2 regions of the Lysinibacillus sp. UBA5990 genome follow, and region 2 is predicted to be linked to the other one. Evidence: riboswitches for the same ligand, from Rfam matches in the RefSeq annotation. Region 2 holds a riboswitch; the other holds the start of a gene.
What was found. A riboswitch is a leader RNA that binds a small molecule or an ion and turns the genes downstream of it on or off. The one in region 2 is predicted to bind FMN.
Positions count from the first base shown of each region.

Region 1: linked by a shared signal. The riboswitch ahead of B3D94_RS14085 (ECF transporter S component) and the one ahead of ribE (riboflavin synthase) in region 2 are both predicted to bind FMN.

Region 1 is NZ_DJAY01000015.1:320,325-327,079, reverse strand. It holds gene B3D94_RS14100 (hypothetical protein) at 324-521, opposite strand; gene glnA (type I glutamate--ammonia ligase) at 608-1,942, opposite strand; gene B3D94_RS14090 (sodium-dependent transporter) at 2,134-3,480, opposite strand; gene B3D94_RS14085 (ECF transporter S component) at 3,664-4,251, opposite strand; FMN riboswitch at 4,470-4,657, opposite strand; gene B3D94_RS14080 (RNA polymerase subunit sigma) at 4,812-6,095, opposite strand; gene sigX (RNA polymerase sigma factor SigX) at 6,092-6,625, opposite strand; gene B3D94_RS14070 (ATP-binding protein) at 6,704-6,755, opposite strand, start outside.
Region 2 is NZ_DJAY01000015.1:573,445-580,199, reverse strand. It holds gene B3D94_RS15320 (ATP-binding protein) at 1-1,176, shown strand, start outside; gene B3D94_RS15315 (spore germination protein) at 1,438-2,901, opposite strand; gene ribE (6,7-dimethyl-8-ribityllumazine synthase) at 3,052-3,519, opposite strand; partial or broken gene ribB (3,4-dihydroxy-2-butanone-4-phosphate synthase) at 3,564-4,154, opposite strand; gene ribE (riboflavin synthase) at 4,182-4,820, opposite strand; FMN riboswitch at 5,004-5,129, opposite strand; FMN riboswitch at 5,248-5,373, opposite strand; gene B3D94_RS15295 (ABC-F family ATP-binding cassette domain-containing protein) at 5,486-6,755, opposite strand, start outside.

The sequences.
Region 1 (6,755 bases), 250 kb from region 2:
CTGTCTTTTTATGCTAACTTTGGACAGGTACATTTAGAAGTAGTTTAACATCACTATGACATTTCCTAATGCCGTACTTTACATACGTTTTTTACTCTTTCTCCTCTAAATTCCATTGTACTAAATATCAAAATATATTAAAAAATAACATTGATATATTTATATAACGGACAAGACCTTTAGTGTCCTTAAATAAGGAGAGGGTAATGCTGGGATCTTCGCACGACTACCAATAACATCCCCAGAAGATCGACCATCTCTCATCTTTATTTCCATAAAAAAAGTCACGTCCTCTCGACATGACCATCTTTTTACATATAAAATTACTGGCTGTTTTCGTCTTGATGTTGATAAATAATTAAGGCAGAATGGATGACCGTCTGTTCTCCGATATAGAGGGTATTGTATTTGATATCAAGTATGAAAAAGTAACTTAAATCTAATAAAGCCCGATTAATATCATGTTCAAATTGCACAATATCGTTGTTTTGAATTGTCACAACTTGAGTCGTTTGTGTCATTGCCCACACCCCTTTTCCTTAATGATAGATCAAAAGGGTATTAAAGTCAGTAAAAAAATATTGGAGCTTTTTAGCTCCAATATTTTTTAATACATCGTTAAATATTCTTCACGCTCCCAGTTATGGACCCGTGTGCGGTATTTATCCCATTCGATTTCTTTGGCAACATTAAACTTTTCATAAATATGATCACCTAGAGCGTCTCGTACAACTGAATCCATTTCTAATTCAATTAACGCATGTTCTAATGAAGAGGGTAAGCTATCAATGCCATTTAATTCACGCTCTGGACCTGTCATTTTATAAATATTTCGATCTACCGCTGCTGGAGGCGTTAAATCCTTGCGTATGCCATCAAGTCCCGATGCCAAGATCACAGCCATTGCTAAATAAGGATTCGCCGCTGGATCAACTGAACGTAATTCAACTCGTGTTGATAATCCTCGAGCTGCTGGTATACGAATAAGTGGTGAACGGTTTTGAGCAGACCATGCAACATAGCATGGAGCCTCATAGCCTGGAACTAATCGTTTATAAGAATTAACAAGTGGATTCGTGATTGCCGTAAATCCGTGTACGTGCTGGATAATTCCTGCCATAAAACTACGTGCTGTAGCGCTTAATTGAAGTTCTGCGTGTTCATCATAGAATGCATTTTTATCCCCTTCAAATAACGATAGATTAAAATGCATGCCAGAGCCGTTAACTCCGAATAGTGGCTTTGGCATAAATGTTGCATGTAGCCCATGCTGTGCAGCGATTGTTTTTACGACTAATTTAAATGTTTGAATATTGTCGCATGCTTCAATGGCACTAGCATATTTAAAATCAATTTCATGCTGCCCAGGTGCTACTTCATGGTGAGAAGCCTCAATTTCAAAGCCCATCCCCTCTAGCTCTAAAACAATATCCCGACGACAATTCTCCCCTAAATCTGTCGGTGCTAAGTCAAAATAACCTCCACTATCATTTAGCTCAAGTGTCGGATGCCCCTTTTCATCTAGCTTAAAAAGGAAAAATTCTGGCTCTGGGCCCAAGTTAAAGGAAGTGAAGCCTAACTCCTCCATTTCCTTTAAAACGCGCTTTAAATTAGAGCGTGGGTCTCCTTCAAATGGTGAGCCATCTGGCCTTGCAATATCGCAAATAAGACGTGCCACCTTACCCTTTTCAGCTGTCCAAGGAAAAATTACGAATGTATTGAAATCTGGTCTTAAATACATATCTGACTCCTCTATACGTACAAAGCCTTCAATCGAAGAGCCATCAAACATGACTTTATTGTCTAAAGCTTTCTCTAATTGACTCACAGGTATCTCTACATTTTTAATCGTTCCTAATATATCAGTAAATTGTAGGCGAATAAACTTCACATTTTCTTCCTTTACTCGGCGTATAATACCTTCTTTTGTATAATGTTTCATTTTCCACCACTCCAATGTAAATTTAGTTAACACATTTTTTTATGACTGCTTTTAAAATACATCACTTTTTTATTTTCAGCAATATATATGTAAGGTTTTATAACATCGTTTTTTTAGAATATATTCATCTTGATTTTCGATACATAAAAAGGCGTACCCATTTACTTAATGGATACACCTTATATATATATTTAATATTGTAATAGCATATTTACGAACACTACGAGAATGACAACAGGTACTATGACTAACATTAATATCCTGTAAATCGAATAATACCCTTGACCCATTTGGCTTCCCATTAGCAGTTCTCTTTTCACAAATTCCTTATCCACGACATATGCGATAAAAATTGCAATGAACAAGTTACCCAATGGTAGCATTAAGTTTGATACTAAAAAGTCAGTTGCATCAAAAATATTCTTTCCAAAAACGGATACATCCGCTAGCAGGCTAGAGGAAAGAGATGCTGGAATGGCCGCAAGAAAGACGACTACACCAAGACATGAAGTCCATACCAAGCGAGACTTCTGACTATTTTCCATAAATGCCGCAACAATAATTTCGTATAAACTAAACGAGGACGTTAATGTGGCAAATAAGAATAATAATAAAAACATCGCTAAAAATACTTCCCCAAATGGCATTTGGCTAAATGCTGTCGGTAGCACCATAAATAACAAGCCCGGCCCAGCTGCCGGCTCTAAATCAAAAGCAAATACAACCGGGAAAATAGCTAGTCCAGCTAAAAATGAAACAAGTACCGTCAGCATAACCACGGAGCCTGCTGAATTCGGTAGACTCACATCTTTTTTGAGGTAGGAACTATATGTAACAAGACAAGAAAATCCAACTGCTAATCCAAAGAATGATTGCCCTAAAGCTTCTAATAAAGCTTTTCCGGTAATATTCGAGAAATCAGGCCATAAAAAGAATTTTACCCCTTCCATGGCGCCATCTAATGTGACAGCACGTATCACTAGGACAATGAACATAATAAAGAGCAATGGCATCATCCATTTATTCGCCTTTTCAATACCATTTTGAACACCTAATGAAATTACAAGTACGTTTGCTAATGTAAACAAAGCCAAACCTACAAGTGTAATCCACGGTGTACCAATTATTTTTCCAAATAGTTCTCCAGGATCAATAGCCGGATCAATGACAGCACCCGCTACTCCTAGCCCGCTATAAATAAAAATCCAGCCCCCGACAACGCTATAAAATGTTAGTAATAAAAAACATCCGAGAACACCCATGCGGCCAATCCATGCCCATCCTTTTTTCGTAGGAGCAATTTTTTTATAGGCAGTGATTGCCTCTGACTGTGTACCTCGTCCTAAAATATACTCAGATAATAGCATTGGGAGCCCAATTAACAATGTAAACAGTACAAAGATTAAGAAAAACGCGCCACCGCCACTTTGCCCAGTTACATACGGGAGCTTCCAAATCGCTCCTAGTCCAATTGCAGCACCTGCTGATGCTAAAATAAATCCTAACTTACTAGACCACTGTCCTTTTTTTCCACTCATCTCTTCAAACTCCTCAAACTTTCTAAACTCTTCTCTAATTTTACATGAAAATATAGCTTTCGACTAGGTTTTACTAAAAAAGAACTAGTGTTAATTTGACTACCCATTACCTTTTTCTATTTTTCTTTCTACATTCCACCCCATAAAAAAACCTCGAGTTGATCCCTCGAGGTTTAGTACAATTTATTTTGTTATATACATAGAACGCTGGCGGTCAATCCATTTACGCATCGTCGTAAATAATAACGCCATAATTCCCGTTAATAAAATACCTTTGACAATATTAAATGGTAAAATACCAGCGACAATCATTTTATAAAGTGAATCACCTACAACAGGCTCCATCCCTAAGAAGTAAGTGTACATTGGTAAAAATACAGCATAGTTTAAAACACTCATTCCTACTGCCATCACAACTGTTCCCATTGCTAAACCTCCAACAAGACCAGCGATTGTTTTAAAGCGATTAAAAATAAAGCTTACTGGCAAGATAAATAAAATACCTGTTACAAAATTAGCCATATGCCCTACCGGAACGCCTGTTGGAGTGCCTGAGAAAATCCAATCCAACACATTTTTAAACAATTCTACTAAAATACCAGCTACAGGTCCCATCGTGATTGCTGCAAGTAAGGCAGGCATATCACTGAAGTCCACTTCCAAAAATGCTGGGAATGGCGGAATTGGGAAATTAAAAAGCATTAATAAAAACGAAATACTGCTCAGCATACCAATCGTAATAAACGATTGAAGTTTGACATTTTTCTTCATAGAAAACTCTCTCCTCTTTGCTGATTCAATCTCGCAAGAAGAAAGGTGACGATCTTTCAATTGTTTCATGAAAAAACCCTTATGCGTTTAATAAAGCATAAGGGAGAAAGGCATAACGAATAAGCGTCCTCATTTACTATTTTTGAGCACTGTTTGATAAGCCATACAAAAAAGCGCTCGGTCATAGTTCATTTCATGACAATGAATGACGATCGTACCTTCATCTTCTCCCATCCAGACTTTAACTGTCGGCCTTGGAATTTCACCAAGTCAGCCATGCGAAAATTCGCACAGGTCGCGGGCTGAAGAGTTTAACATAAATCAAACGAGCTAATGAATGTATTCACTAGCGATTTATGACTCTATTACCGCCGGTCGGGATTTTCACCCTGCCCCGAAGATGAATCATATTATTTTATTCTACAGCTTTACTATAAAGAATTACTAAGTAAAAGTAAATAGTTCTGCTCAAAAAAATCCGATTAAATTGCTATGCTTTATAAATAGAAAAGGCACTCCCGCCATGCAGGAATGCCTCTCTTGTTTTTTTCTTCCTTCGACTATGGTAAAAACTGTTTATTCGGTCCCACTGGCTTTGGTAAATAACCCTTCAAATCAAACCCTTCCCAGCTTTCTTGCACAACATTATCTAAAAGTAGCTGTTGATTAAAGCTAGCAGCAGTTAACATCATGGCCTCAATTAATTGAGTTGCTTGTATTGGTTCCATAGATGTTAAATCAAGTGGAATATCAAAAGTAACAACTACACCTTCTGCTTGTTCAGTGACTGTGTATGTTACATTTTCAGGCACTACGGATGTATAGACATCATCATTTTTATTTTTCATCATTGTAAGTGCCTCTGTGACTGTCTCAAAAGATTGACGGAAATCTGGTGATAAATATTCTGCACCATTGGTATCATGGTACAAGTAATAATTAAAGTTCTTTGCATTCGTTAATGACATTGCTTGACTTGGCTCACCTTCTTGAGAAAACTCATATAGGGTTCCATCTTCATTTTGGATTTCTACTTCGGTATATTCAGAGTTCGAGAATGTATCTTCCATTGTGCCTTTATATTCATTCACTGTAGCAGAGGCAACATCATAGTCATTCTCTTTTGGCAAGACATGGATGAGCTTATCTTCCTTTTCCTTCAGCTCTCCTTTATAAGGATGATACTCTGTAAATCCTTTAGCCTCCTCGTCAATTTGAGGAGCATACTTTTCATACATCCGTAGGGTAGAAGGCTTCTCTTCTCCAAAATCAGTAGCCACACGTTCATTTGGTATCACATACGTCATAGGAACACTTTCCGCATCACGCCCTGCCAAACCAATACGGAATACGACAGCATCTTTTACATCCTCCTCATAGACAGATGTACGTAAAGATAAAATGCGCTCATGTTCGGCGACAATACTTTTGGAATCCAGCACTTCATCCTGCGTTGCCGCTTCCTTTGCTGCTGAATCCTCTTGCATCGTAGAATACTGTGCCGTTTCAGGAATACTCGCTTGATCTTTTTGCTCACCTTGGTTGTTCTTCAATATTGTGCTAACTAGTATTGTTAGCACAAAAACTGCGGCTACACTCATATAAATCTGCATATTACGTACTTTTGATTTTGTCGCAGGCTTTTTAATAATAGCATCTTCCTGTTGAGATGGTTCATCATCTATAGGTTCTTGCATAGCTTCTTGAAGGTGGATATTATCTTGCAAGCGAGCATCCGCCATTAACCGATTTAATATATCTTCTTTCGAACGGTGGTCAGAAAGCTTAGGGGCATTGTTCAGTACATGTTCAAGCTGCTCATCATCAAATGGCTTATGTGTCATTGCCGTTTCGCCTCCTGTTCTCTGATCGGCTGTAGCTGTTGCCTTAAAAATTTAATGGCTCGATGCTGGGTTGTTTTTACCTTCGCTTCTGTCCAATCAAGTATTTGCGCCGTTTCTGCAATCGATAAATCCTGGAAATAGCGCATAATAATGACCATTTTTTGATCGCCAGTACAGTTTTCTAATGCTGACTCTACTTGCATAAATTCATCACTGGCCTGTAGCATTTCCTCCGGTGATGGTGTGTTTGAATGGAGCTGTTCCGTTTCCCAGTCAAAGAAATCAAGCGAATGCTTCTGACGCACAGCTTGCTTTCTAAAATGATCAATCGCAACATTTTTGGCTATTGCAAAAAGCCATGTTTTCTCACTACTATTGCCTGCAAATTGATCATATGAGCGCAATACTCTTACATAAACTTCATGCGCTAAATCCTCAGCAAGTGTACGGTTTTTTACTAGATAAATTAGAAACTGGAACACGTCTTGATGATAGGCATCGTATAGTCGATGGAACACGGAGTCATTCAATGCACTCCACCCCCGTTCTATATTATTTGTCGTCTTACATTCGCAGAAGTTACAGTCAACTAATAACAAACCATGTTATTAATCGAATGGTAAATAAAATGTGAAGGTAGTACCTTCCTTAAGCACACTA
Region 2 (6,755 bases):
CTTGAGGCTGCTAATTCCATTGCTTCTTCTATCGATACAATTGCTTATCAGCAATTTTTGAATAATCCGCAAAAGAATGATTATTATTGGGAAGTAAGAAGTTACTTAAATGATGCAAGGGTAAAGCTAGGTGCATTATTTGTTTATACATTACAGGTGGATAATCCAAAAGTTTCAAAAGCAATGGTGATGGGCATGCCAAGTGAACTAAAAAAAGGATTTGAAATAGGTGAGGTTTGTACTGTTCCAGCTAAACAAGTAGAAAAAGCCTATCATGGTGAAACCTATGTCACAGAGGTAATCCATGATTCAGTCCATGGTTCTTATTTATCTGTTGGTGCGCCAATTAAAGATGATACAGGCAAAATAATTGGTTACCTAGGCATTGATATAAGTGCAGATACACTGAATGGTATTAAAGGCAAAGTAATTGAAGATAACCTATTTATTTTTATTTTCAATGGTGTATTTATTTTAATTGTTGCTGGTTCTTTTTTATTTTTACAAAGATGGTACCAAAAAGAGGTAGCGAAGGAAGTAGGAGCTACAGAAGACACTTACCAAGCAGAGATCAAAACGTTGATTACTTCGGTGTCATCGTTACGTCATGATTTCACGAACCATATCCAAGTTTTACATGGCCTTTTACAGTTAGAAAAAACAGATCAAGCAAAACAATATTTAGCATCACTATCTAAAGAAGTACAAGCGATTAAATCATTAAAATTAAATATTGACCATCCAGGTTTATCCATATTATTACAAACGAAAAAGCTAACAGCACAGAATCATAATATTGATATGGATTTTACCATCTCTCAGGGCGATTTTAATAAAATTAAAACGACCGATTTAATCAAGATTCTATCGAACTTAATTGACAATGCGATTGATGCTGCGAATGAATTGCCTGAGGGGCAACGTAAAATTATGATTTGTTGTCGAGCTGATGAAGGACAATATGAATTTAAAATTACCAATACAGGACCGAATATTGTAGACGCAAACCAAATCTTTAAACAAGGATTCTCTACGAAAAAGCATGAAAATGGTAAAATTCGAGGGCAAGGACTATTTATTGTGAAAGAAATTGTCCATAAATATCATGGAGATATTTCGATTGAATCATCGAAACACCTTGAAACGACTGCCATCGTCCATATTCCTTTTAAATAGCACAAAATGTAGAGAGCTTGATACAAACGCCATTGAGAAGATAACTCTCAATGGCGTTTGTTGTTCTTCTTCTCTTTCACATGCGTAGAAATAGAAGTTCAGCCTAAGGTTTCTTAAAAGTTGATTGGTACTAGGGGTAACAGCTCCTACGGAAAAAGGAGAGAAACAGCTCCCCTCCCATAGTGGCAATTTAATGTAAAAAAGACTGTAGACAATCTCTAATTTTTTTGAGCTTGTCTACAGTCTGATGTCTGGTAATGGTCATACACCCTGATCTTTTTTTGATTTATTATTAGCAGTTCTTGTCCTGTCCTGTGGTTTTAGGAAGGAAGGACGTAGACTATAGCCCTTCGGCGATAAACGTAGTAAAGATTTTCCAATATTACCCTTTTCGAAATCTGCACTAAAATTAATATAGGGCACACCTAGGACACGCATATTTGCTGCATAAATGATAATGAAAAATACTGAAATAAAAAATCCAAATAGACCCAAAAAGGCTGAAAATAAAATGATGATTAACCGAAAAATACTCATTGCGGTCACAAAGGCTTGATTGACCAGTGTAAATGCAGCAATGCTTGAAATTGCAATGATAACAATCATCGAAGGGCTTGTCACACCAGCTTTAATCGCAGCATCTCCAATAATTAACCCTCCAACAACACTGATTGAGCCACTGATGGCACTAGGCAAGCGTAAGTTTGCCTCGCGGAACATTTCAAACATAAATAGCATCATCATTATTTCTAGTATCGTCGGAAATGGTAATCCCGTTCTAGATTCAACCACTGTCGCAAGTAGAAGATATGGGAGCTGCTCTTGATGATAAGTTGTTACGGCTAGCCAAAAACCAGGAAGTAACATACTGATCAGTATCCCAAATATTCGGAGCACCCGTTCCATTGAACTGACAATGATCGGATATTCATTGTCCTCAGATGTTTTAAAGAGCAGCATAATATTAGCGGGAATAATCATGGCATAGGAAACGCCATCGATCATTATTAATATTCGTCCCCTCATTAATGCTTGAAGAGCAAAATCTGGTCTTCCCGTATAATCGTGTCTAGGGAGAACTTTTGCCGTTTGTTCAATTGCCTCCATTAGCAAATCACCATTGACGACAATATCTGTATCAATTTTTTGTAATTGTAATCGGATTTGTTCTAGCATATTCAAATTCACAATGTCTTCCATATATAAAACGGCTACTGTTGTTTTAGAGCGTTGACCGATTTCTAATGTTTCTACACTAAATGAATTTGTAGGTAAACGTTTTCTTAATAAAGCAATATTAATAAATATATCTTCAATAAAATCATCTCTTGGTCCCTTTACAACTAGCTCAAGCGTTGTTTCCCCCGGCTCACGATTAGGTCTATTTGAAATATCACTGGAATAAATCAAGTGATCTTCCTCAAAATATAATAAGACATGGCCCTTGTAGACTCTTGTAATCATATCCTCCTTTTTAGTGACCTTTTGTAAATAGGGAACGTGAAGATGCTGTTCAATTAGCTCCTCTAACGTCTCATCAGAACCACTATTAAATAAGGATTGGACACGTTCGACCACAACTGTTTGAAGGAGTTCTTCGTCTATCATGGCATCACAGGTTATCATATGGACCGTATGTTGCTGAAATTTATACTGTTGGAATATCACATCAGCAGAGCGTTGAAATAGTGATTTCAACATTTTCAAATTCATCATTTGTTCCATTGAAATACTTCTCATCTCCTACTGAGCCTGCTCAAGTTTAGTACATTTATGAAAACTTCGACATGTAATAAATATACTTAGGCATATTTTTCCCATGGACATAAAAATTATTCAAGAAACAAATACTGTTATAATCTATTCAGGATGTCTTTAGCCAATCATTTTTTGTAGATTAGCCATCTCAATTGCCGAGATCGCGGAGTCATAGCCTTTATTACCCGATTTTGTTCCCGCACGCTCAATCGCCTGTTCAATATTTTCTGTTGTAACAATACCGAAAATAACTGGCACATTGGTTGTTAAGGAAACATTCGCAATACCTTTGGCAGACTCATTACATACATAGTCATAATGTGTCGTAGAACCACGAATAACAGTACCTAAACCAATAATGGCGTCATATTTCTTTGTCTCTGCTAATTGTTTCGCAATGAAAGGCACCTCAAAAGCTCCTGGCACCCATGCAACATCAATGGAAGCTTCATCTACACCGTGTCGTTTTAACCCATCCATTGCACCATCTAATAATTTACTTGTAATAAACTCATTGAATCGACCTACGACTACTGCAATTTTTAAATCCGTCCCAATTAATTGTGCTTCAAACGTTTGACCCATTTTTTATATCTCCTTCGTTTTTAGTTTGTTGTAAATGATTGACTACGATAAGCGGCTAACGCCTCAATAGAAATCATTTTTAATCCATGATGTGCTGCATACTTTGTCAATTCATCAAAGCGCATCATGTGACCATCGTCTCCCATAATTTCACAAATTACTCCAGCAGGAATACTGTGACAAAGCTTGGCTAAATCAATGCTCGCCTCCGTATGGCCTCTTCGCTCTAAGACACCATTATCCTTTGCGATTAGTGGAAAAATGTGTCCTGGTCGACGAAAATCAGTTTTTTTTGCCTGAGACTCCAGCATCTTTTGTATGGTGAAAGCTCGCTCAAAGGCACTAATCCCCGTTGTTGTGTCCATATGGTCGATACTTACGGTAAATGAAGTTTGATGGTTATCCGTATTATGCTGAACCATTGGGTGCAGATCTAATTTATATGCTAGCTCCTGCGAAATCGGTGTACAAATTAGACCTTTTCCATAAGTCGCCATAAAGTTTATCGTTTCCGGAGTGATAAATTCAGCAAGCGCCAGAAGATCCCCCTCATTTTCCCGATCTTCATCATCCACTACGACGATCACTTTCCCTTGTTTTAAATCCTCTATGGCATCTTCAATTGCATGTAGCACTATTTTTCATCTCCTCATTATGTGATCTTAAAAACCGTGTCGTGCCAAATAATCTCTTGTTATCATTGACTTGCCTTGCCCATCTTTCAAGACGTTTAAAATATATTTACCGACTAAATCTGTTTCAATATTGACGAATGCGCCCATTTTTTTCATACCTAAAATCGTTTCCTTATAAGTATGAGGAATCAGTGAAATAGTGACTTGATTCGTTTCAACCTGAAAGATTGTTAAGCTTGTGCCATCAATCGTTATGGAGCCTTTTGGAATACAGAAGCTTGTTAGTTCCTCAGACAATTCGATATCAATATAAACCGCGTTGGCCACTGGACGCTTTCGTAAAATCTTCCCAATGCCATCTATATGACCAGCAACAAAATGCCCCCCAAATCGCCCGTTAGCAGGCATGGCACGCTCCAAATTAACCCGATCACCTATTGTCAGCTGATGTAAATTTGTAGCTTTGACGGTTTCAGGCATAACATCCATCGTAAGCTCTTCATCCGTAAAATGGGTCACCGTTAAACAAACACCATTGACTGCTATACTGTCCCCTAACCCTACATCTTCAGCAACTTTAGATGATTGAACCGTAATTTTCATACTGTTCTTATTGCTTTGCAAGGCTTTAATAGTGCCAATATCCTCTACAATACCTGTAAACATTTCTTCACCTACTTTCACACTGATCTTTCGTAGCTTCTATCCATCGCTTTTGGGTTTCTATCCGTCTCCCTTCTAAAGCTTATATAAAACGAAAAACCCCTTTGACAAAGGGGTTTTGGGAGTATAAGACATCAATAAATAAGCCTACTTGGATATTCATTTTTTCCATAGACTATGATCTTATTTGTTCTTCTCCCATCCAGACTATCACTGTCGGTTTTGGATTTGCACCAAATCAGCTTGCGCTCACGGACTTTGAATTTCTTCATCACCGCCGATTGGGAATTTCACCCTACCCCGAAGAACATCTTCTATTCAATTGATTGGCTAAATAAAAAAACTTCCCAACATATTCGCGGGAAGCAGTGTCATAAATGCATAGTCAAATAGACCTTCTAAATTACATTGAATTTAAAAAGCTCGCACTTATACCCTTCTCCCATCCAGACTATTACTGTCGGTTTTGGATTTGCACCAAATCAGCTTGCGCTCACGGACTTTGAATGACTTCATCACCGCCGATTGGGAATTTCACCCTACCCCGAAGGATCATTTTATTTAGCTAGTTCTTACGATAACACTATTTAATTATATTATCTATACTTCTGTCTGTAATTTTTAAAAAAAGGGGCCACCTCTTGCTATAGAGGTGGCCCCTAAATCCTTTAATGGCTTATTTTTTGCACATAATCATCATAATTTCCCGAAAAGGCCGTCATCCCAGTTGGTGATAATTCAAGCAATTTATTGGCTAGCTTATTAAGAAAATAACGATCATGAGAAATGTATAATAAGGTGCCATCAAACTGCAATAGCGCCTCCTCCAATACTTCCTTGCTCAATAAATCAAGATGATTGGTCGGCTCGTCCATTATAAGTACATTGGCTTTTTGCAAAATAAGCTTTGCTAATGCTACACGTGCTTTTTCCCCACCGCTAAGGGAGGCTATCTTTTTAAATACATCCTCTTTCGTAAATAAAAAATTACCGAGTACTGATCGTATTTTTGCCTCTTCCATTGAAGGGAAAGTACTCCAAACCTCTTGTAATACCGTATTATTAGGATGTAATGTCTCTTGCTCCTGATCATAATAGCCTATTGTCACACCATTCCCCCATGCGATAACGCCACGGTCCGGTGTCAATTCATGTAATAACGCCTTTAATAGGGTTGATTTCCCAACACCATTGGGACCTACTAATGCAACCCGATCGCCTCTATACAAGGAAAACTCAATATCTTGCACTAATGTTTTCCTGCTATCTTCTAGCTGATAGGAGAGCACTACATCTTTTACCTTCAACACTTCTTTATGTGATTTCTTATCTGTAGCAAATGCCATTTGTGCGTGTTTTAGATCCTTGCGAGGCTTTTCAAGACGACTTATTCGTTCAAGCTGCTTCCTTTTATTCTTGGCGCTTTTTGAGGAAGTAGCCATCGCAATATTCCGCTCAATATAATTCTCCATTTTGACGATTTGCTGCTGCTGCATTGTATATTTCTTTTCCATTAATTCGCGATTTTTCGCCTTGCTTTCCACATACTTAGAGTAGTTACCGCTGTATTTTGTTCCATGGGTACGTTCAATCTCATAAATTTCATTGACAAGGGCATCTAAAAAATAACGATCATGAGAAATAACAAGAATAGCCCCCTGATAGCCACGTAAATAGCTTTCAAGCCAGTTTAAAGTCGCAAAATCTAAATGGTTAGTCGGTTCATCTAACAGCAACAAATCCGGCTGCTCTAATAAAATTTTAGCAAGTGCCAGTCTAGTTTTCTGTCCGCCACTTAATGATGCGACAAGTGTGTTTGTCGGCGTACTCCCAAAGCCCATTCCATTTAACATACTATTTATTTTTGCCTCGACATCATAGCCACCTTGCTGTGAAAACCAATCTGATTTGCTCGCATATTTCTTCATAACTTGTTCC